2 regions of the Streptomyces sp. NPDC021080 genome follow, and region 1 is predicted to be linked to the other one. Evidence: predicted binding sites of a transcription regulator. Region 1 holds the regulator's gene; the other holds the start of a gene.
The links. The regulator HspR, encoded in region 1, represses chaperone genes until heat shock. The targets are predictions, from matches to a motif close to TTGAGNNNNNNNNNCTCAA.
Positions count from the first base shown of each region.

Region 1 (10,309 bases):
GTCAAGGAGTAACCACTTAACGAGATGGCAACGGCGTTTCGTGTTCCACAAGTGAACACGACGGGGAAAGACTACGCCCATCCACCGACCGATCCCCTCAGCTTCACCTTCTGTCATTCACAGGTACAACCAACTTCCGTTCACAGGAGTCGCGACCGCCGACGGTTTTTAACTGCCGTTGACGATCAGTCAGGCCCGAAGGAACGCACGCACAGAGCCGTCGGTGCGCAGGACACCCTCGCTCCGGCCCGCACGCCCGTCACCACCGGCGGGCCGCCCGGCACGGCCGGCACGGCGGTCTCCGCAGTGACCAAGCGCACACCGCCCACCCATAAGCGGCAGTTCCACGCGAAATCCACTTTCCCGGGCACGCCGAAGGGCGGACCGCGACTCCGCGGTCGACCGGAACCGGGGCTCGAGCGAACCCTGGACCCTCCCCGTCACCACCCGGGACGAAATGCGGTTCTATCAGGACGACATACGTAAAACGGACCCCCGGAAGAACATCTCGGCCACTCGGTCAAAAACGGTCAGCCTCACCATTCGCGCAGAAAAGGGCACCCTGCGCGTCGATTTCGCCGACGGGACAGACAAGGCAAACATTGCTTTCACCCGCAAACCGGTCACCTCTCCCGGCACCGACAAGATCAAGCCACTTGTTCCCACGGGTTCCACGGCGTCGCACGACACCGCCACCGGCCGGTCCGGGTCTCCTGGTGGGCACCCCGGACCGAGCGCACGCGAAGGGGCCCGGAGGTCGATGACCTCCGGGCCCCTTCGGGTTCGGTACCGCTCGGGTGCCGGTGCTAGTCGGACGTCCGCTTGGGGCGCCACACCACCAGCGCGCTGGTGTGCTGGACCTCCTGGTACGGGACCAGGTCGCGCCGGTAGGAGGCGTGCACGGCGGCCTCGCGCTGCTGCATGGCCACCGCGGCGCCGTCCAGGGCCGACTCCAGCTCCGCGACCCGGGACTGGAGCGCGGCGACCTGGTTCTCCAGCTCGATGATGCGCTTGATGCCGGCCAGGTTGATGCCCTCGTCCTGCGACAGCTGCTGGACGGTGCGCAGCAGCTCGATGTCGCGGGCCGAGTAACGGCGCCCCCGGCCGGCCGTGCGGTCGGGAGAGACCAGACCGAGCCGGTCGTACTGACGCAGGGTCTGCGGGTGCAGTCCGGAGAGCTGGGCCGCCACCGAGATGACGTAGACCGGGGTCTCCTCGGTCAGTTCATAGGGGTTGCGTCGACGACCGGTCGTGTCCATGGCTCCGTCATGCTCCCTTCGCGGCCTGGAACAGCTCCGCCCGCGGATCCTCACCCGCGGTCGCCTCGCGATACGCCTCCAGAGCGTCACGAGCCTTGCCGGACAGGTCCTGGGGGACCGTCACCTCGACGGTGACCAGGAGGTCGCCGCGCGTGCCGTCCTTGCGGACCGCACCCCTGCCCCGGGCGCGCATGGTGCGTCCGTTGGGGGTGCCCGGCGGCAGCTTCAGCGTCACCGGAGGACCGCCCAGCGTCGGCACCTTCACCTCGCCGCCCAGCGCCGCCTCCGCGAAGGTGACGGGCACGGTGACGGTGAGGTTGTCGTCCTTGCGGCCGAAGACCGGGTGGGCGCCCACATGGACGGTGACGTACAGGTCGCCGGCCGGGCCTCCCCGCTCGCCGGGAGCACCCTTGCCGCGCAGCCGGATCCGCTGGTTGTCGCTGACACCGGCGGGAATCCGGACCTGCATCGTCCGGGACGACTTGGCCCGGCCGCTGCCCGCGCACTCCATGCAGGGGTGCTCCGCGATCAGACCGCGGCCCTTGCAGTCCGGGCAGGGGTCCGTGAGCGAGAACCCGCCGCCCGAGCCCCGCGCCACCTGACCGGTGCCGACACAGGTCGGGCACACACGCGGTGTGCCGTTCTTGTCGCCGGTGCCCGAACAGGCCTTGCAGGGCGCCTGCGAGGTCATGCGCAGCGGAACGGTCGCGCCGTCCACCGCCTCCGTGAAGGAGAGCGTGACCTCGGTGTCGATGTCCTGGCCGCGCCGGGGCTGCGTACGCGTGCCCGGGCCGGCGCCGCCGCGGTTGAACAGGCCCCCGAAGACGTCGCCTATGCCGCCGCCGAAGCCGCCGGCCCCTCCCGCTCCCTGGCCCTGGGCGCCGCCTCCGAAGAGGTCACCCAGGTCGAAGTTGAAGTTGCCGCCGGCGCCGGGACCGGGACGGAAGCCACCGTTGCCGAAGAGGGCGCGTGCCTCGTCGTACTCCTTGCGCTTCTTGGGATCGCCGAGCACGTCGTTCGCCTCGGAGATCTCCTTGAAGCGCTCCTCGGCCTTGGCGTTGCCCTTGTTGGCGTCCGGGTGGAACTCGCGGGCGAGCTTCCGGTACGCCTTCTTGATCTCGGCCTCGGTGGCGTCCTTGGGGACGCCGAGGACCTTGTAGAAGTCCTTCTCGATGAAGTCCTTGGTGCTCATCCTCGACGTCCCTCCTCCCACATCGGTTCAAGCTCAGCCCTCGTCCGGGCCACCGCTCTCCTTGTCATCGGCCGCCTCGGCCGAGTCCTCGGCCTTGACCGTCTGCGCCCCGGGCTGCGGCTCGGCGACGGCCACCCGCGCGGGGCGGATGGTCCGTTCGCCGAAGCGATACCCCGGCTGCAGAATCGCCACGCACGTCGTCTCCGTGACGTCCGGCGCGTACGAGTGCATCAGGGCCTCGTGGATCGTCGGGTCGAAGGGCTCGCCCTCCTTGCCGAACTGCTGGAGCCCCATCTTCGCCGCGACGGTCTCCAGGGATTCGGCGACGGACTTGAATCCGCCGACGAGCTCCCCGTGGTCCCGCGCGCGGCCGATGTCGTCGAGCACGGGCAGGAGTTCGGTCAGGAGGCTCGCCACGGCGACCTCCCTGACCGCGATCCGGTCGCGCTCGACGCGGCGGCGGTAGTTCTGGAACTCGGCCTGGAGCCGCTGGAGGTCCGCGGTGCGCTCGGCCACTGCCATGCGCGCCTGGTCCAGCTGGGCCGTCAGGCCGGCCAACTGTGCTGCTGCGTCCCCGTCCGGGGCCGCCGCCCCCTCCGCAGAGGGGGTGGCGGTCTGCGGCTCGGCGTCGTCAGAGGTGGCGCCGGAAGGGACGTCGGGCTGCTCTTCGAAGCCCGGGGTCTCCTCCGTCACGCGGCACCGTCCCGGCGGTCCTCGTCGACGATCTCCGCGTCGACGACGTCGTCGTCGGCCTTCGGGGCCTCGGCGCCGTGGGCGTCGCCGCCCGCGGCCTGGCCGGCCTGGGCGTCGGCGTACATGGCCTGGCCGAGCTTCTGCGAGACCGCGGCGACCTTCTCGGTGGCGGTGCGGATCTCGGCGCTGTCCTCGCCCTTGAGCGCGGCCTTCAGCTCCTCGACGGAGGCCTCGACCTCGGTCTTGATCTCGCCGGGGACCTTGTCCTCGTTGTCCTTGAGGAACTTCTCGGTCTGGTAGACGAGCTGCTCACCCTGGTTGCGGGTCTCGGCGGCCTCGCGGCGGGCGTGGTCCTCCTCCGCGTACTTCTCGGCCTCCTGGCGCATGCGGTCGACCTCGTCCTTCGGCAGCGAGGAGCCGCCGGTGACGGTCATCTTCTGCTCCTTGCCCGTGCCGAGGTCCTTCGCGGTCACGTGCATGATGCCGTTGGCGTCGATGTCGAAGGCGACCTCGATCTGCGGGACACCGCGCGGGGCCGGCGGCAGACCGGTCAGCTCGAACATGCCGAGCTTCTTGTTGTACGCCGCGATCTCGCGCTCGCCCTGGTAGACCTGGATCTGCACGGACGGCTGGTTGTCCTCGGCCGTCGTGAAGATCTCGGACCGCTTGGTCGGGATCGTCGTGTTGCGCTCGATGAGCTTCGTCATGATGCCGCCCTTGGTCTCGATACCGAGGGACAGCGGGGTCACGTCGAGGAGCAGGACGTCCTTGACCTCACCCTTGAGGACACCGGCCTGGAGGGCCGCGCCGATGGCGACGACCTCGTCCGGGTTCACACCCTTGTTGGCCTCGTTTCCACCGGTCAGCTCCTTGACGAGCTCGGCGACGGCGGGCATACGGGTGGAGCCACCGACGAGAACGACGTGGTCGATCTCGGACAGCTGGATGCCGGCGTCCTTGATGACGTTGTGGAACGGCGTCTTGCAGCGCTCCAGGAGGTCGGCCGTCAGCTGCTGGAACTGGGCGCGCGTGAGCTTCTCGTCCAGGTGCAGCGGGCCCTCGGCGGAGGCCGTGATGTAGGGCAGGTTGATCGAGGTCTCGGTGGACGAGGACAGCTCGATCTTGGCCTTCTCGGCGGCCTCGCGCAGACGCTGGAGCGCCATCTTGTCCTTGGCGAGGTCCACGCCGTGGCCGGAGCGGAACTGCTGCACCAGGTAGTCGACGACGCGCTGGTCCCAGTCGTCACCACCGAGGTGGTTGTCACCGTTGGTGGCCTTCACCTCGACGACGCCGTCGCCGATCTCCAGGAGGGACACGTCGAAGGTGCCGCCACCGAGGTCGAAGACGAGGATCGTCTGGTCGTCCTTGTCGAGGCCGTACGCCAGGGCGGCGGCGGTCGGCTCGTTGACGATACGAAGGACGTTGAGACCGGCGATCTCACCGGCTTCCTTCGTCGCCTGACGCTCGGAGTCGTTGAAGTACGCCGGGACGGTGATGACCGCGTCGGCCACCTTCTCGCCCAGGTACGCCTCGGCGTCGCGCTTCAGCTTCTGCAGGATGAAGGCGCTCATCTGCTGCGGGTTGAAGCTCTTGCCGTCGAGCTCGATCTTCCAGTCGGTGCCCATGTGACGCTTCACCGAACGGATGGTCCGGTCCACGTTGGTGACCGCCTGGCGCTTGGCGACCTCGCCGACGAGCACCTCGCCGTTCTTCGCGAAGGCGACGACGGACGGCGTGGTCCTGGCGCCTTCGGCGTTGGTGATGACGGTGGGCTCGCCGCCTTCGAGAACGCTGACGACGGAGTTAGTCGTGCCCAGGTCGATGCCGACCGCACGTGCCATTTCGATTCCTCCAGCAATGACTTGAGTGGAACGGACTCAAGTGTGCACGACGTCCGCCTCCCGGTCAACAGACCTGAGTCGCAGGGGCTCAACTCTTATCCGCTCCTTACACGCATGGGGCCTCTGACCTGTGCTTTTCTCGCTGTGTCAGTGAACCCTCACCGCATCCGGTGCCTCCGGACGGGGACGCCCCGGACGCCCCAGCGGCCTCGGACCGGGTCCCCCGGGGGCCGGGATCGCATGCGGATGGACACGGCGCGGGCGGGACGCGGGACGTGATCCGGGACGCAGGGCCCCCGCGACGGCGACCGCCGCCACGGCGACCACCACCCACCAGGCGGCTCCCGCTCCGAGCCACCCGAGATCGATGCACAGCCCCACGAACGCGGCCGCGAACGCGGCCAGTCCCGTCACGACCATGACCCCCTGCCGGGTGAGCCCCGCCCGCCGCAGCCGGTGCACCAGATGGTCCGGCGCCGGGCGCAGCAGCGGCCGCCCCGCCCGCCGCCGCGACACCAGGACCAGGACGGCGTCCGCGCTGGCCACGGCCGTGAGCGCGAAGGCGGCGCCGAGACCGGGCCCGGCCGGCCGCTCGGCGTGCACCTGCACGACCGCCGAGGCCAGCAGGAACCCGGTGAACAGCGATCCGCACCGCCCCGGCGCGATCCGGGCCGGCGGCCAGCCGTGCATCAGGAAGCCGGTGAGGGCGGCGGCCAGCACGCTGAGCAGCGCCGCGAGCCCGTCCATCAGCTCGGCCGCCGCGCACCCGCCGAGCGCGAACGCGGTGATCACGCCGACCGTCCCCATCACCCCGTCCGCGTGGTCCAGCGAGCGGAAGGCGTACGTGACGAGGACGGTCCAGGCCACCGCCAGCACACCGGCCGGCATGCCGAGTTCGTCGTAGGGGACGGTGAGCGCGGCGGCCACGGCGACGCCCGCCCCGCACACCACCGGGGGCACGGGCAGCAGATCGACGGCCAGGCCGAGCAGGGCGACCACGATCCCGGCGACCAGCAGCCGCCCGACGTCCGGTCCGAGCGGGGCGGCTCCGGTCCAGTCACCGGCCCGGCCGACGAGCGCCGTCGCGCCCGCCACGGCCACCCCGCCGAGGAGCGGGACCGGTCTCGCCCTTGCGGGCGCCCGCGGTCTGGCCCGGCGGGCGGGCAGCCCCGTCCCGTCGGCCGGGCCGAGGCGCAGGGAGAGTGACCGCAGCAGCGCGGTGAGCGTGGCGGTCAGGAGCAGAGCGGCGGTGGCGGCCGTGATTCCGTACAGCACGTCGCCAATTTAGGGGTAATTGTCACAGTATTGGGTGAATAACACGATCAGGTTTACACGTCCTGCCGTCCCGGGTGAACCGGACCCGGCACCCGCCTCCCGGGCGCCCACTCAGGCTTCCCTCAGCGACGCAGATCACCGCACCTCTGACTACAGTGCGGCGGAGGAAGTGGGTAGTCTCAGACGGACTGCATAAGTTACCGCTTAGTAATCAGCTTCGAGCTCGGCCTCGGAGCAACACCTCGCAGGCCCGAGGAGCCCCCGAATGCAACTCGCCGCGATCATTGTGTCGCTGGTCCTGACCGTGATCGGCGTAGCGCTGATCTCGCGGGCCGTCGCGCAGATCTACCGGTTCATCAAGCTCGGCCAGCCCGTACCCGCGGGCAGTCGCACCGACGACTGGAAGGCCCGCAGCGTCACGCTGGCCAGGGAATTCGTCGGCCATACGCGTATGAACCGGTGGGGGATCATCGGCGTCGCGCACTGGTTCGTGGCCGTCGGCTTCCTGACGCTCGGCCTGACGATCGTCACGGCCTACGGCCAGCTGTTCAAGGCCGACTGGACGCTGCCGGTGCTCGGCGGCTTCCTCCCGTACGAGCTCTACACCGAGTTCATCGCGCTGTTCACGACGCTCGGCATCCTCGTGCTGATCGCCGTCCGGCAGCTGAACCGGCCCTCGAAGCCGGGCCGCAAGTCGCGCTTCGCCGGCTCCAAGACCGGCCAGGCCTACTTCGTCGAGGCCGTGATCCTCGTCATCGGCCTCGCGATCATGACCCTGCGCGGCCTGGAGGGCGCGATCCACGGTGTCGACCACTACGAGGCCGCGTACTGGGCCTCGTACCCCCTGGTCGCCGCCTTCAAGGGCCTGAGCCTCGGCACCCTGCAGAACCTGGTCTACCTGACCGCCATGATCAAGCTCGGCGTCACCATGGGCTGGGCGATCACGGTCGGACTCAACACCAACATGGGTGTCGCCTGGCACCGCTTCCTCGCCTTCCCGAACATCTGGTTCAAGCGCGACGCCAAGGGCGCCACCTCGCTGGGCGAGCTGCTCCCGATGACCAGCGGCGGCAAGGCCATCGACTTCACCGACCCCGGTGAGGACGACGTCTTCGGCGTCTCCCAGGTCGAGCAGTTCTCCTGGAAGGGCCTGCTCGACTTCTCCACCTGCACCGAGTGCGGCCGCTGCCAGTCGCAGTGCCCCGCCTGGAACACCGGCAAGCCGCTCTCCCCCAAGCTCCTCATCATGTCGCTGCGCGACCACGCGCACGCCAAGGCCCCGTACCTGCTGGCCGGCGGCGGCAAGACCATGGAGGGCGAGGAGAAGGCGTCCGAGGAGCAGCTCAAGGACGTTCCCGCGGCAGCCCTCGCCGAGGCCGAGCGCCCCCTCATCGGCACCGCCGAGGAGAACGGCGTCATCGACCCCGACGTCCTGTGGTCCTGCACCACCTGCGGCGCCTGCGTCGAGCAGTGCCCGGTCGACATCGAGCACATCGACCACATCGTCGACATGCGCCGCTACCAGGTGATGATCGAGAGCGCGTTCCCGTCCGAGGCGGGCACGATGCTCAAGAACCTGGAGAAGAAGGGCAACCCCTGGGGCCTGGCCAAGAAGCAGCGCCTCGAGTGGACCAAGGAGGTCGACTTCGAGATCCCCGTCGTCGGCCGCGACATCGAGGACCTCAGCGAGGTCGAGTACCTGTACTGGGTCGGCTGCGCCGGCGCCCTGGAGGACCGGGCCAAGAAGACCACGAAGGCCTTCGCGGAGCTGCTGCACATGGCGGGCGTCACGTTCGCGATCATGGGCGGCGACGAGAAGTGCACCGGTGACTCCGCCCGCCGCCTCGGCAACGAGCCCCTGTTCCAGGAGCTCGGCATGGAGAACGTCGCCGCGCTGAACATGGCCTTCGGCGAGGACGACGAGGACGAGTCGACGAAGAAGCCGAAGTCGGCGAAGAAGATCGTCGCCACCTGCCCGCACTGCCTCAACACGATCGGCAACGAGTACCCGCAGCTCGGCGGCGACTACGAGGTCATCCACCACACCCAGCTGCTCCAGCACCTCATCGACGAGGGCAAGCTGCTCCCGGTGACCCCGGTCGAGGGTCTGATCACGTACCACGACCCGTGCTACCTGGGCCGCCACAACAAGGTCTACACGCCCCCGCGCGAGATCATGTCCGCCGTCCCGGGCCTGCGCCAGCAGGAGATGCACCGCCACAAGGAGCGCGGCTTCTGCTGCGGCGCCGGCGGCGCGCGCATGTGGATGGAGGAGCGGATCGGCAAGCGCATCAACAACGAGCGTGTCGACGAGGCCCTGTCGCTGAACCCCGACATCGTCTCCACCGCCTGCCCGTTCTGCCTCGTCATGCTGACCGACTCGGTCAACGGCAAGAAGAACGACGGCAAGGCCAAGGAGTCCATCCAGGTCGTCGACGTCGCCCAGCTCCTCCTCGAGTCGGTCAAGACCCCGGTCGAGGAAGAGCCCCCGGCGGGCGCGGCCGAGTCGGAGAGCGAGCCCGAGCCGGAGCCGGTGAAGTAGCCGTCCCGTCCGGACGACCGTCCGACACGAATGTCTGACCCGGCCGCCTGACCCGGCCGTCAGGCACAGCCGACCGGCCCGGTCCGGATCGGTGGAACCGGTACCCCCGTGCTCCGCGGAGCACGGGGGTACCGCCGTGTCCGGCACCGCCGTGCGCGGTGGGCGATACGCCCGACGTGACCGCCGTACCCGTACAACCCTTGCCCGCCGTCGCGGGTCTCCTGTTCGCCGGCCGATCAGTGAACTGCCGCACAACGCACGGCGAACGAGGGCGGTCGGCACCCCATCGACAGGGGATGCGTGCCCCGCATCCCCGCATGCCGCAGGAGAATCCCGCATGCCCAAGCGTCACCCGCACCACGTGCGCCTCGCTCTCGCGACGGCAACGGCCGCCGCGCTGACCGGCGGTCTGCTCACGTTCTCGGCTGCGACCGCGACCGCCGCGGACTCCACGAGGGTCTCGCAGGCCGACTTCAACGGCGACGGCATCGGCGACGTGGCCCTCTCGGCCCACGGCGCCTACGTCAGCGGCCACGCGGGCGCCGGCCAGATCGTCGCCCTCTACGGCACGGCCACCGGCGTGTCGTCCGCCAAGCGCTCCACGATCAGCCAGAACACCGCCGGCGTCCCCGGCACCGCCGAGGCCGGCGACGCCTTCGGCGCCGAGTCGGCGTACGCGGACTTCAACGGTGACGGGTACGACGACCTCGCCGTCGCCTCCCCGTCCGAGAAGGTCGGCACCGACACGAACGGCGGCGCCCTCGCCATCCTCTGGGGCTCCGCGAACGGCCTCACCGGCAAGAGCATCGACGTCCCGGACCCGTCCCCCTCCTCGCACGACTACTGGGGCAAGGACCTGGCCGCCGGCGACTTCGACGGCGACGGCAAGGCCGACCTCGCGGTCGGCAGCTCGGCGAGCACGCTCTACGTCTACAAGGGCGGCTTCAGCACGTCCGGCACCCCCGGCGGCCGTACGACGGTCAAGCCTCCGATCCAGTCGGGCACCAACGACAACCCGTACGGCCCGCTCAGCCTGACCGCGGGCGACGTGAACGGCGACGGCAGGACCGACCTGATCGTCGACGGCTTCGAGACCCAGACCGACGACGGCTGGAACACGAACTACTTCGTGCCCGGTACGGCGAGCGGCCTGAGCGTGGCGTCCGCCAAGGCCCTCAAGCCCGGCATCGTCACCGGCATCGGCGACATCAACGGCGACGGCTTCGGCGACATCGTCAGCGGCGCGGGCTGGGACGGCGCCCTGGACGACGGCACCCCGATCCCGGACTCCGCCGACGGCGGCAAGGTGAACATCACCTACGGCTCGGCGTCCGGCCCGGCCGGCACGACCGGGGTCACCCAGAACAGCGGCAGCGTCCCGGGCACCTCGGAGAAGGGCGACGGCTTCGGCTGGGACCTGGACATGGGCGACGTCAACGGCGACGGCTACCAGGACCTGGTCGTCTCGGCCCCGAACGAGGACATCGACGGGGTCACCAACACCGGC
Region 1 covers NZ_JBIRQM010000015.1:6,714-17,022, reverse strand. Annotated here, with positions in the region: gene ACH4S8_RS32085 (heat shock protein transcriptional repressor HspR) at 807-1,259, opposite strand; gene dnaJ (molecular chaperone DnaJ) at 1,267-2,451, opposite strand; gene grpE (nucleotide exchange factor GrpE) at 2,485-3,144, opposite strand; gene dnaK (molecular chaperone DnaK) at 3,141-4,985, opposite strand; gene ACH4S8_RS32065 (MraY family glycosyltransferase) at 5,133-6,260, opposite strand; gene ACH4S8_RS32060 ((Fe-S)-binding protein) at 6,526-8,802, shown strand; gene ACH4S8_RS32055 (FG-GAP and VCBS repeat-containing protein) at 9,140-10,309, shown strand, end outside.

Region 2 (10,309 bases), on a different contig from region 1:
GTGGCGCTTCCGCGCCCGTCGGCCGGACCTCCGCATCTGTCGGCCGGGCCGGCGTGCCCGCTGGTGGCGTCTCGGTGTCGGCCGGCCGGGGTGCCGTGTCCGCCGGTGGCGCTTCCGCGCCCGTCGGCCGGACCTCCGCATCTGCCGGCCGGGCCGGCGTGCCCGCTGGTGGCGTCTCGGTGTCGGCCGGCCGGGGTGCCGTGTCCGCCGGTGGCGCCTCCGCACCCGTCGGCCGGACCTGTGCGTCCATCGGGCGGGCGCCGGGTTCCTCTCCTTCGAACCGTCTCTCCGCCATGCCTCGGCCGCGCGACTGCTCCGCCCCGGCGGCCACGCCGACGGAGTCGCCCTCGCCGGGGCCGGCGCGCGGCCCGGCTTCCGGACCCGACGTCGCCCCGCCCGGCCACCCTGGCCGCCCCGGCCGACCGGGCGGCCTTTCGGTGCTGCGGCTCGTGCCCACCCCGCGGAGTACGCCCTTCACCTTCGGGTACGCGGCCGTCCTCGCCGCCACCTCCTACCTGGCCGACCACGCGCACCCCGCGTTCGTCCACGCCCTGCACCAGGCGTCCAGTACGGACGTCGCACATCTCGCGCGGCACCCCGTGCTCGTCCTGATCGCGAGCGCGCTGTGGATCGTCGGCGGGATCGCCTCGCCGTACGCGGCCGGTTTTCTGCTCGTGCTGACCGCGCTGGAGCGCCGTACCGGCACCGCGTGGGCGGCCGGTGTCTTCCTGCTCGGGCACGTGGTGGCCACGCTCGTCACCGAAGTGCCGGTCGGCGTGGCGGTGCTGGCCGGTGTCCTGCCCGTCGGCTCGCTGCACCGGCTCGACTACGGCATCAGCTTCGGTGTCGCCGCGAGCGTCGGCTCGCTCGCGGGACTCCTCTCTCCCTGGCTGCGCCGGCCGATGCTGATCGCCTTCGGCTCGGTCCTCACCCAGGACCTGATCCTCCTCGCCGACCCCGTGACGGACGCGGGCCATCTGATCGCGCTGGCGATCGGCATCGCGACCTGGCCCCTGGTGCGGCAACGGCAACGGCAACGGCAACGGGACCGGCTTCGCGTTCCCGGGCCGGTGGTCTCGCGGCCCTGAGGCGGGCTCGGGGCGGGATCGCGTCCCGCCGGCTCCGGGGCCGTCCCCTTCTTCCCGGCGGACCGGGCAGGGCCGGACGGGTTGCGCCGTTCGAGTGGTGACCGAGATGCCCGGGCGCGGAACGGCCCCGGCGCGACACGGCCTGGCACGACCGCACTCGGTGCGCACGCACGGGTGCCCACGCCCCGGGGTCGGGTGTACGCCCGGTCCCGGGGCTGCGTCGGGTGCGCGGGCCGCCTCCCGGACACGACCTAGCGGGGCGAACCGTTCTGGGCGTCGGTCGCGGACTGCCAGGCCTGCAGACCCGCCAGGGAGGCCTCCTTGGCCCGCCGCCACTGCTGGACCGCCTGCTGGGACGGCGGCACGTCCATGGCCCGGACCATGCGGCGGCCCGCGGCGAGCAGGGCGACGGCCGCGATGACCATGCCGGTGGCCGCCACCGCGGTGCCGGCCACGGTGAGCACGGCACCGGCCGTGACGAGCCGGGTGTCGATGTCGATCTTGTGCTGGGCGAGGTGATGGTTCATGTCCCCACGATCCGTGGCCGAGGCCCGCCCCGCATCCCGAGAGCCCCGCATCCCGAACAGCCCCGCATCCCGAGCAGGCCCGTTCCCGGGCACCTCGCCTTGCGCCCCCGAGGCCCCGCGAGGCCCGTGCCTCCGAGCCCCCACCCACGGATCGCAAGCGATCGCTCAGAGCGAACGGCTCCGGGGGAACATTGCGGAGCCCCCGTGCATTGAGTCGACATAGCTCAACTTGACTGCCGAAGGGGAGATCATGGCTTCGACGTCCGCATCACTCACCCTGCCCGTGCTGCCGCTCGACGACGAGGTAGTGCTGCCCGGAATGGTGGTTCCGCTGGACCTGAACGACACCGACGTGCGCGCCGCGGTGGAGGCCGCTCAGGCCGCCGCCCGTTCAACGCCCGGGAAGCCCCAGGTACTCCTGGTGCCGCGCATCGACGGGACCTACGCGAGCACCGGGGTGCTCGGCACCGTCGAGCAGGTCGGCCGGCTGGCCGACGGCGACCCGGGCGCGCTGATCCGGGGGCGCGGGCGCGTGAAGGTGGGCGCGGGGACCACCGGTCCCGGTGCCGCCCTGTGGGTCGAGGGCACCCGGGTCGAGGAGACCGTGCCCGACCCGCTGCCCGGCCGGGTCACCGACCTGGTGAAGGAGTACAAGGCCCTGGCCACCAGCTGGCTCCGCAAGCGCGGCGCCTGGCAGGTCGTGGACAGGGTGCAGCAGATCGACGACGTCTCCACCCTTGCCGACAATTCCGGTTACTCACCTTTCCTCACCGTGGAACAGAAGGTCGAGCTCCTGGAGACCGCCGACCCGGTCGTCCGGCTCAAGCTCGCCACCGAACAGCTCCGCGAGCACCTTGCCGAGCAGGACGTCGCCGAGTCCATCGCCAAGGACGTCCAGGAGGGCGTCGACAAGCAGCAGCGCGAGTTCCTGCTGCGGCGCCAGCTGGAGGCCGTGCGCAAGGAACTGCGCGACCTCAAGGGAGAGGACGGCGAGGACGAGTCCGACGACTACCGTGCCCGCGTGGAGGCCGCCGACCTCCCGGAGAACGTCCGCGAGGCGGCGCTCAAGGAGGTCGAGAAGCTGGAGCGGTCCAGTGACCAGTCGCCCGAGGGCGGCTGGATCCGGACCTGGCTCGACACCGTCCTGGAGCTGCCGTGGAACGAACGGACCGAGGACGCGTACGACATCCGGGGCGCCCGGGCCGTGCTCGACGCCGAGCACGCCGGCCTGGAGGACGTGAAGGAGCGCATCACCGAGTACCTGGCCGTGCGCAAGCGGCGCTCGGACCGCGGTCTGGGAGTCGTCGGCGGGAGGCGCGGCGGCGCCGTGCTCGCGCTCGTCGGCCCGCCCGGCGTCGGAAAGACCTCGCTCGGCGAGTCCGTCGCACACGCCATGGGCCGCAAGTTCGTCCGCGTCGCCCTCGGCGGCGTCCGGGACGAGGCCGAGATCCGCGGACACCGCCGTACGTACGTCGGCGCGCTGCCCGGCCGGATCGTCCGCGCGGTCAAGGAGGCCGGGTCGATGAACCCGGTGGTCCTGCTCGACGAGATCGACAAGGTCGGCTCCGACTTCCGGGGCGACCCGGCGGCGGCGCTGCTCGAAGTCCTCGACCCGGCGCAGAACCACACCTTCCGCGACCACTACCTGGAGGTCGAACTCGACCTCTCCGACGTGGTGTTCCTCGCCACGGCCAACGTCCTCGAAGCCATCCCGGAGGCCCTGCTCGACCGTATGGAGCTGGTCCGCCTCGACGGTTACACCGAGGACGAGAAGGTCGTCATCGCCCGGGACCACCTGCTGCCGCGCCAGCTGGAGCGGGCCGGTCTGGAGAAGGACGAGGTCGTCCTCGACGAGAGTGCGCTGCGCAGGCTCGCCGGGGAGTACACCCGGGAAGCGGGCGTACGGAACCTGGAGCGGAGCATCGCCCGGCTGCTGCGCAAGGTCGCGGCCCAGCACGAACTGGGCGAGCGGGAACTGCCGTTCACGGTGACCGACGCAGACCTGCGTGGGCTCATCGGGCGCCCGCACCACGTGCCCGAGTCGGCGCAGGACCCGGCCGAGCGCCGCACGGCGGTCCCCGGTGTCGCCACCGGTCTGGCCGTCACCGGCGCGGGCGGGGACGTCCTCTACGTGGAGGCGTCGCTGGCCGACCCGGAGACGGGCGCGGCCGGTCTGACCCTGACCGGCCAGCTGGGCGACGTGATGAAGGAGTCGGCGCAGATCGCGCTCTCCTTCCTGCGCTCGCACGGCGCGGAGCTCGAACTCCCCGTCGGAGACCTGAAGGACCGGGGCGCGCACATCCACTTCCCGGCGGGCGCGGTCCCCAAGGACGGCCCGAGCGCGGGCGTCACGATGACGACCGCCCTGGCGTCGCTCCTGTCCGGCCGGCTGGTCCGCACCGACGTGGCCATGACCGGTGAGGTGTCGCTGACCGGCCGGGTCCTGCCGATCGGCGGGGTGAAGCAGAAGCTGCTCGCCGCGCACCGGGCGGGTGTCACGACCGTGATCATCCCCAAGCGCAACGAGGCCGATCTGGACGACGTCCCGGCCGAGGTCCTGGAGAAGCTCGACGTCCACACCGTCACGGACGTCCGCCAGGTCCTGGAGCTGGCACTGGCGCCGGCGACGAACGGCGCGGTGCCGGAGGTTCCGGTAGCGGCGTGACGGACGCTGCCGGAAGGGAAGGCCCGGGTCCCGTGAGGGAGGCCCGGGCCTTCGCCGTACGCCGGGGGCCCGTTCGCCGTGAGGCCGCGTGCCCCGTCGTACGGCATGCGTGCGTCAGCCGTCGGCGAGAGCCCGGACGCGGTCCAGGGCGCCGTTGAACTTGTCGTGGTCCCCGACCGTCGGGCCGGACGACGTGTACTGCCACATCGTGTAGTACCCCCAGCCGGCGGGCAGCGTCCCCGGGTCGGAGGCGTAGCGCGCGATCCACAGGGGGTTGGACGAGGCGAAGCCGCTGTAGTCGCCGGTGCACTGGGTCCACCAGCTCGCGGCCGTGTAGATCACCGCGTCGCGGCCGGTCCGGGCCCTGTACTGGGTGAGGAAGCTGCTGATCCAGCTCACCATCGCGCTCTGCGTCTTGCCGTAGCAGGCGGCCCCGTACGGGTTCCACTCGATGTCGAGGGTGCCGGGCAGCGTCTTGCCGTCGCCCGACCAGCCGCCGCCGTGGTCGACGAAGTAGTTGGCCTGGGTGGCACCGCTCGTGGTGTCCGGGGTGGCGAAGTGGTACGACCCGCGGATCATGCCGATGCCGTACGCGCCGTTGTACTGCTGCGCGAAGTAGGGGTTCGTGTAGTACGTCCCCTCGGTCGCCTTGGTGTAGGCCCACCTGACCCCGCTGCTCCACAGGGTCGACCAGGCGACGTTGCCCTGGTAGCCGGCGACGTCCACGCCTTCGGTCTGGGTGGCGTCACCGGTGGACGGCGTCCCGTCCTGGCCGTCGTGGGCGAGAACTCCCATGCCCATCCGGGCGGTGCCCCGGGCGGGGATGTCGGCGGCGGAGGAGGGGAGGGCGGAGAGGAGGGGTAAGGCGGCGAGCAGGGTTCCCACCGCGAGTGCTCGCAGGCGGCGGGCCGTTCGGGATCTGTGCACGGGCATGTGCGGGCCTCCGAAGGGCGATGGAGCTCCGGGAGCCCGGGGGAGCCCGATGGAGCTCGGTGGGGGGGAGAGCGCGGGCACGCGTGCCGGTAGGGGGATCAGGCCGTCCTCGGCCCGGGGGTGGCGTGCGCATGCCGGCAGATAAGTGTCTGATAAAGAAGCTACGCACGTAGACGGTGGCGTGGGAAGAGGGGCCGGAGGCTGCCGTTGGTCTACGCCTGCGAAATACTGGCGGAGCTGCGGCAACGGGCGAGTTCTGGCAGAAACTTTCAGGATCGGGAAACCGGGTCAGGGGTGCTGACGTGCACGAGGGCGGAAACGACGGCGGACGTCCGGTCGAATCCGGTGTGTCGGGAAATGGTATGGACCGGCCCGCGGTGCAGGGTGGTGTGGAACGCGAATTCCTCTCTCTCGAACGGGAGCTGACGGTTTTCCTGCGCCGTGCCCGCGCCAGCCAGGGGGAGATGGCCCGCGAGGTCCACCCGGACCTCGAGTCCGCGGCCTACGGACTTCTCGTCCGCCTGGAGGAGTGCGGCCGCCAGCGCGCCACGGAACTCGCCGCCTACATCGGCGTCGGCAAGGCCACGATGTCCCGGCAGTTGCGCGCCCTGGAGGAGCTGGGACTGGTCGCGCGCGAACCCGACCCCGCCGACGGGCGCGCCTGGCTCGTCCACCTCACCGAGGAGGGCCGCGGCCGGGTCTCCAGCGTCCGCGAGGCCCGCCGGGCCCGCTATGTCCGCCAGCTCGCCCACTGGGACCAGGACGAGGTCGCGGAACTCGCCCGGCTGCTGAACCAGCTGAACCGCGGCATGGAGAAGTAACCCCCGCCCGTCCGCGGCCCCGCTCCTTCCCGGAGCGTCGGCCCTTCGCGGAGCATCGCCCCTTCTCCGGAGCTCCGCGCGTTCTCAGAGCTCCGCGAACACCACCGTCGCGTCGTCGTGCACCTTGCCCCGCCGGGCCCCCGGCCGCTCCCGCGCGTCCGAGCGCTCCAGGCGCCGTACGCGCTCGACGAGGGCGGCGGAGCCCTCTTCCCGCACGAGGGCGAACAAGTCGGTCCAGTCGCCCGCGTGGAACCGCTCCACCCAGCGGGTGGCGCCGTCCGTGAGGGCCGCCAGGGCGCGGACCGAGGACCGGGGGAGCGTGCCCGTCACCGCGCGCGAGGCCACCGAGGGGTCCGCGGCCGCCGTGAAGAAGCCGCCCTCCTTGTTGCGGACGGTGGCGTCGGCGACGGCGTCCGAGACGAGGGAGGCGCGCGGGAGCAGCGAGAGACGGTCGTCCAGCAGGGCGGTGACCTCACCGGCGGGGGATTCCACCAGCAGGGCCGAGTCCGAGAGGATCAGGTACTCGACCTGCGAAGCGGACCACCGCGCGAGGACCACGGTTGCCTGGGGCGTGCGCGGGTGAGAAAGGTCACAGGTGTCGGCGTGCGCGTCGGCGACACGGCGGACGGCCCGCGCGAGGACCTCCCGCAAGGGCAAATCCCCCTGCGAAACGGACAGTTCGGTCAGCGCTCCGCCGAGCCGCGCACAGAACCAGGGGACCGGATGCAGACAGCCGTAGTCACCCCGCGGCGGCGTCACCCCGTCGAGCAGGACCAGCGAACCGCCCTGTCCTGAAGCGGGAAGCCCGACCGATGCGAAGTCCTCGTTGGGACGGTCCGGGTCCCCGGGCTCGGACACGAGTTCAGTGCGCATTCCGCCAGTCTGCACGAGCCCTTCACCCGGGGCCCCCGAGGCCGCCGCGGAACGCCCGACGTGCGGTTCAGCGGCCCGGCCGCCGGGTTTGGCCCGGAATGATCGACTCCGGCGGAACGTGGCGGCGAATACTGTCAAAGCCCGCCCCGGACGTCCAACCGGCCCGCCGTGCGGGCCCGCCGCGAGCGCCCCGGAGACTTGCTCGCCAACTCCCCTCCGATGTTCACTCCTTCGGGTGGCGGGTCAGATGATGCGGGACCACTGCCCACCGGCACTGGGAGGGTCGGGAGCCGTACCGGGCGTACGCCTCGATTGACGGGACGTCACCCGGGCCCCAAATGGGTACACGAGTCAGGAATGCGAGCACCGGTGCAGAAGACGCGGCCGAGGCGCACAGGCAAGAAGACGGCCTCCAACTCCACAGAGGGTGGCGCCGTCGGCGACGCCACCGACTCCACGGGCCGGGGCAGGACCGCCCATGTACGCAACCGGCTGATCGTGGCCGTGGCGGTCGTCGCGGCCGCCATCGCCGGAGCCGGCGCGCCCATGGTGCTGTCGGCCTCACAAGAACTGAACGATTCCCAGCATCTGGTGACGCTCGCCCAGCGCACCCAGCAGGCACTGACCCTCGCGCACGCGCTGGCCGACGAGCGCGACGAGGTCACCTCCTACGTCGCCGCCGGCAGGCCCAGGGCCAAGGCGCCCTCCGAGGAGCGCAGCGCCCTGGTCGACCGCCAGGTCGACGAGCTGCGCGCGGACGCGGACGCCCCCGCCGCGCTGATCGAGGACCTCGACGGCATCGAGACCCTCAGGCGGGCTGCGCTCACCGGGAAGAGCTCCGCCCTGGAGGCGCACCAGGCGTACTCCGGGGCCATCGCCGAACTCCACGCCCTCGCCGAGCAGCTGGCCGAGGAGATGCCGCCGCGCGCGGGCTCCGGCGCGCACGCCCTCGCCGAGCTGGACACCGCCGTCCAGCAGTCCGCCGCGGCCCGCGGACTGCTCCTGGCGGCCCTCGCCGTCCCGCACACCACCCAGAGCGTCTACAACCCGGTCACGGGTCTGGCGAGCACCACGAACGTCTCGTCGGCCGCCGACACCAAGCAGCGCGACGCGCTGAGCGCCGCCGCCCAGCAGGCGCGCGTCCGCTCCGACGCGGCCGTCGCGGACTTCCGCGAGACCGCGCCCGAGCAGGCCGTGTCGTCCTACGACTCCACGGTCACCGGCCCCGACGTCGGCACCGCGGACAAGTACCTGGCGAACCTCACCGGGCAGCCGAAGCTCTCCGACTCCGCGCTCGGCACCGGCGTCAAGAAGCTCGACGCCGCCCTGTCCGCCCGGATCGACCTGATGCGCGGCGCCGAGTCCTCCCTCAACGACCACCGCACCAAGGACCTCGAGAAGCTGCGCGACGACGACGTCACCGCGCTGGAGCTGCGCGTCACGCTCCTCGGCGTCCTGATGCTCGTCGCGGCCGGCATGACGATGGCCATGGCCCGCACCCTCACCCGGCCGCTCGCCGTCCTGCGCCTCGGCTCCGCCCGGCTCGCCGCCGACCCGGCCTCCGGGGAACCGGTCAAGTTCACCGGCCGCAACGACGAATTCGCCCAGGTCGTCCGCTCCGTCAACGCGCTGCACGCCCACGCGGCCGGCCTGCACGAGCGGATCACCACCCTCGAGGCCGACCGCAAGCACCTCGTCGGCCAGCGCCAGCAGATGGCCGACGAGCGCGACCGGCTGCGCGCCGAACTCGCCGAGGCGGCCGCTCACCTGGAGCAGGTGCGCGGCACCATCCACAGCACCTTCGTCAACCTCGCGCTGCGCACCCTCGGCCTCGTCGAGCGCCAGCTCGGCGTCATCGAGGGACTGGAGGAGCGCGAGCAGGACCCGGACCGCCTCGCCACCCTCTTCAAGCTCGACCACTTCGCCACCGTCATGCGGCGGCACAGCGAGAACCTCCTCGTCCTCGCCGGCGCCGAGCACGTCCAGCACCACGCGCACCCGGTGCCGCTCGTCGACGTCGCCCGGGCCTCGGTCAGCGAGATCGAGCGCTACGAACGCGTACGGATCGCCGCGCTGCCCCCGCACGCGCACATCGCCGGGTTCGCCGCCGACGACATCAGCCACCTGGTGGCAGAACTCCTGGAGAACGCCACCTCGTTCTCGCCGCCCGACGTCCCCGTCGAGGTCTCCGGCTGGCTGCTGGAGAGCGGTGACGTGATGCTCTCCGTGCAGGACGAGGGCATCGGCATGACCGACGACCGGATGAGGCACCTCAACGCCCGCCTCACCGAGTTCGACCCCGAGGACTCGTACGACCAGGAGAGCGGGGAGGGACTCGGGCTCGGCCTGTACGTCGTGGCCCGGCTCGCCCACCGCCACGGCGTACGCGTGAAGCTGCGCGAGCAGAAGCAGGGCGGAGTGGCCGCCGTGGTCGTCCTCCCGAAGGCGCTGCTGGCCGCCGCGCCCGCGTCCACCGTCCCCTCCTCCGTCCGGCTCGTCGGCGGAGCCCCCGCGGTGGCCCTGCCCGGCGCCGACGCCGAGGCCAACTCCAATGTGCTGCGCGGCCGTTCGATCCGGCGCGCCTCGGTCCCGGTCTCGGCCGGCGGCGAGGACCCGCTGATCGCGGCGGCCGAGGCGGCCGTACGGGAGACCGCCTCCGACCCGGAGACGGCACCCGAGGGGACGCCGGCGCCCGAGTCCGGGCCGGCCGCGCAGACCCCGGTCATCCCGGCGCCCCGTGAGCCCGAGCCGGCCGCCGTGCCGGAAACCACCTCCGAGACGACGATGGAGCTGCTGCTCCCGGAACTCGCCCCGGACGCGTCCGGACCGCGGACCCCCGCACCGGAGAACACCGGCCCGGACGCCGCCGACGAGCCGTCCGGCACGCCCGGGTCGGCCGCCGCACCCGTCCCCGGCTCCTCCGGGACGACCGGAGTCCCCGCGGAGCCGGCTCCCGGTGCCACGGACGCCGCCGCCTCCCACCCCGGCGGACCGGCCGCGGAGCCCGCCCCTTCGGCGGACGTATCCGCGGAGACGGCCACCGGGGCACCCTCGGGGACCGCCGCCGACCCCTATGCCATCGGCCCCGACCACCACGAGCGGGCCCCCGACGAGCAGCCCAGGCTCACCGACAAGGGCCTGCCCAAACGCACGCCGAAGATCTCCGCCCCCGCCGCCGCACCGCGGCCCCGCGTGGGCGGCGTGGACGCCGACGCACTGCGCCGCAGGCTCGGCGGGTTCCACCGGGGTGCGATCGAAGGCCGCCGCGACGTGGAGGCCGAGATCGCCGAACGGACGGGCGAGACCCCCACGCCCGAAGGACAGGCCCCGTCGGCCCCCACACCAGCACACGCGCCCGCAGGGCCCGCGCCCACCGCGCACCGGACCGACGCACAGGACGTA
Region 2 covers NZ_JBIRQM010000006.1:149,408-159,716, reverse strand. Annotated here, with positions in the region: gene ACH4S8_RS16520 (rhomboid-like protein) at 450-1,088, shown strand; gene ACH4S8_RS16515 (hypothetical protein) at 1,340-1,615, opposite strand; gene lon (endopeptidase La) at 1,866-4,280, shown strand; gene ACH4S8_RS16505 (lysozyme) at 4,395-5,213, opposite strand; gene ACH4S8_RS16500 (MarR family winged helix-turn-helix transcriptional regulator) at 5,516-6,034, shown strand; gene ACH4S8_RS16495 (protein phosphatase 2C domain-containing protein) at 6,119-6,907, opposite strand; gene ACH4S8_RS16490 (nitrate- and nitrite sensing domain-containing protein) at 7,265-10,309, shown strand, end outside.
Region 2: the regulator HspR is predicted to act here: its motif matches at 1,825-1,843, upstream of lon (endopeptidase La).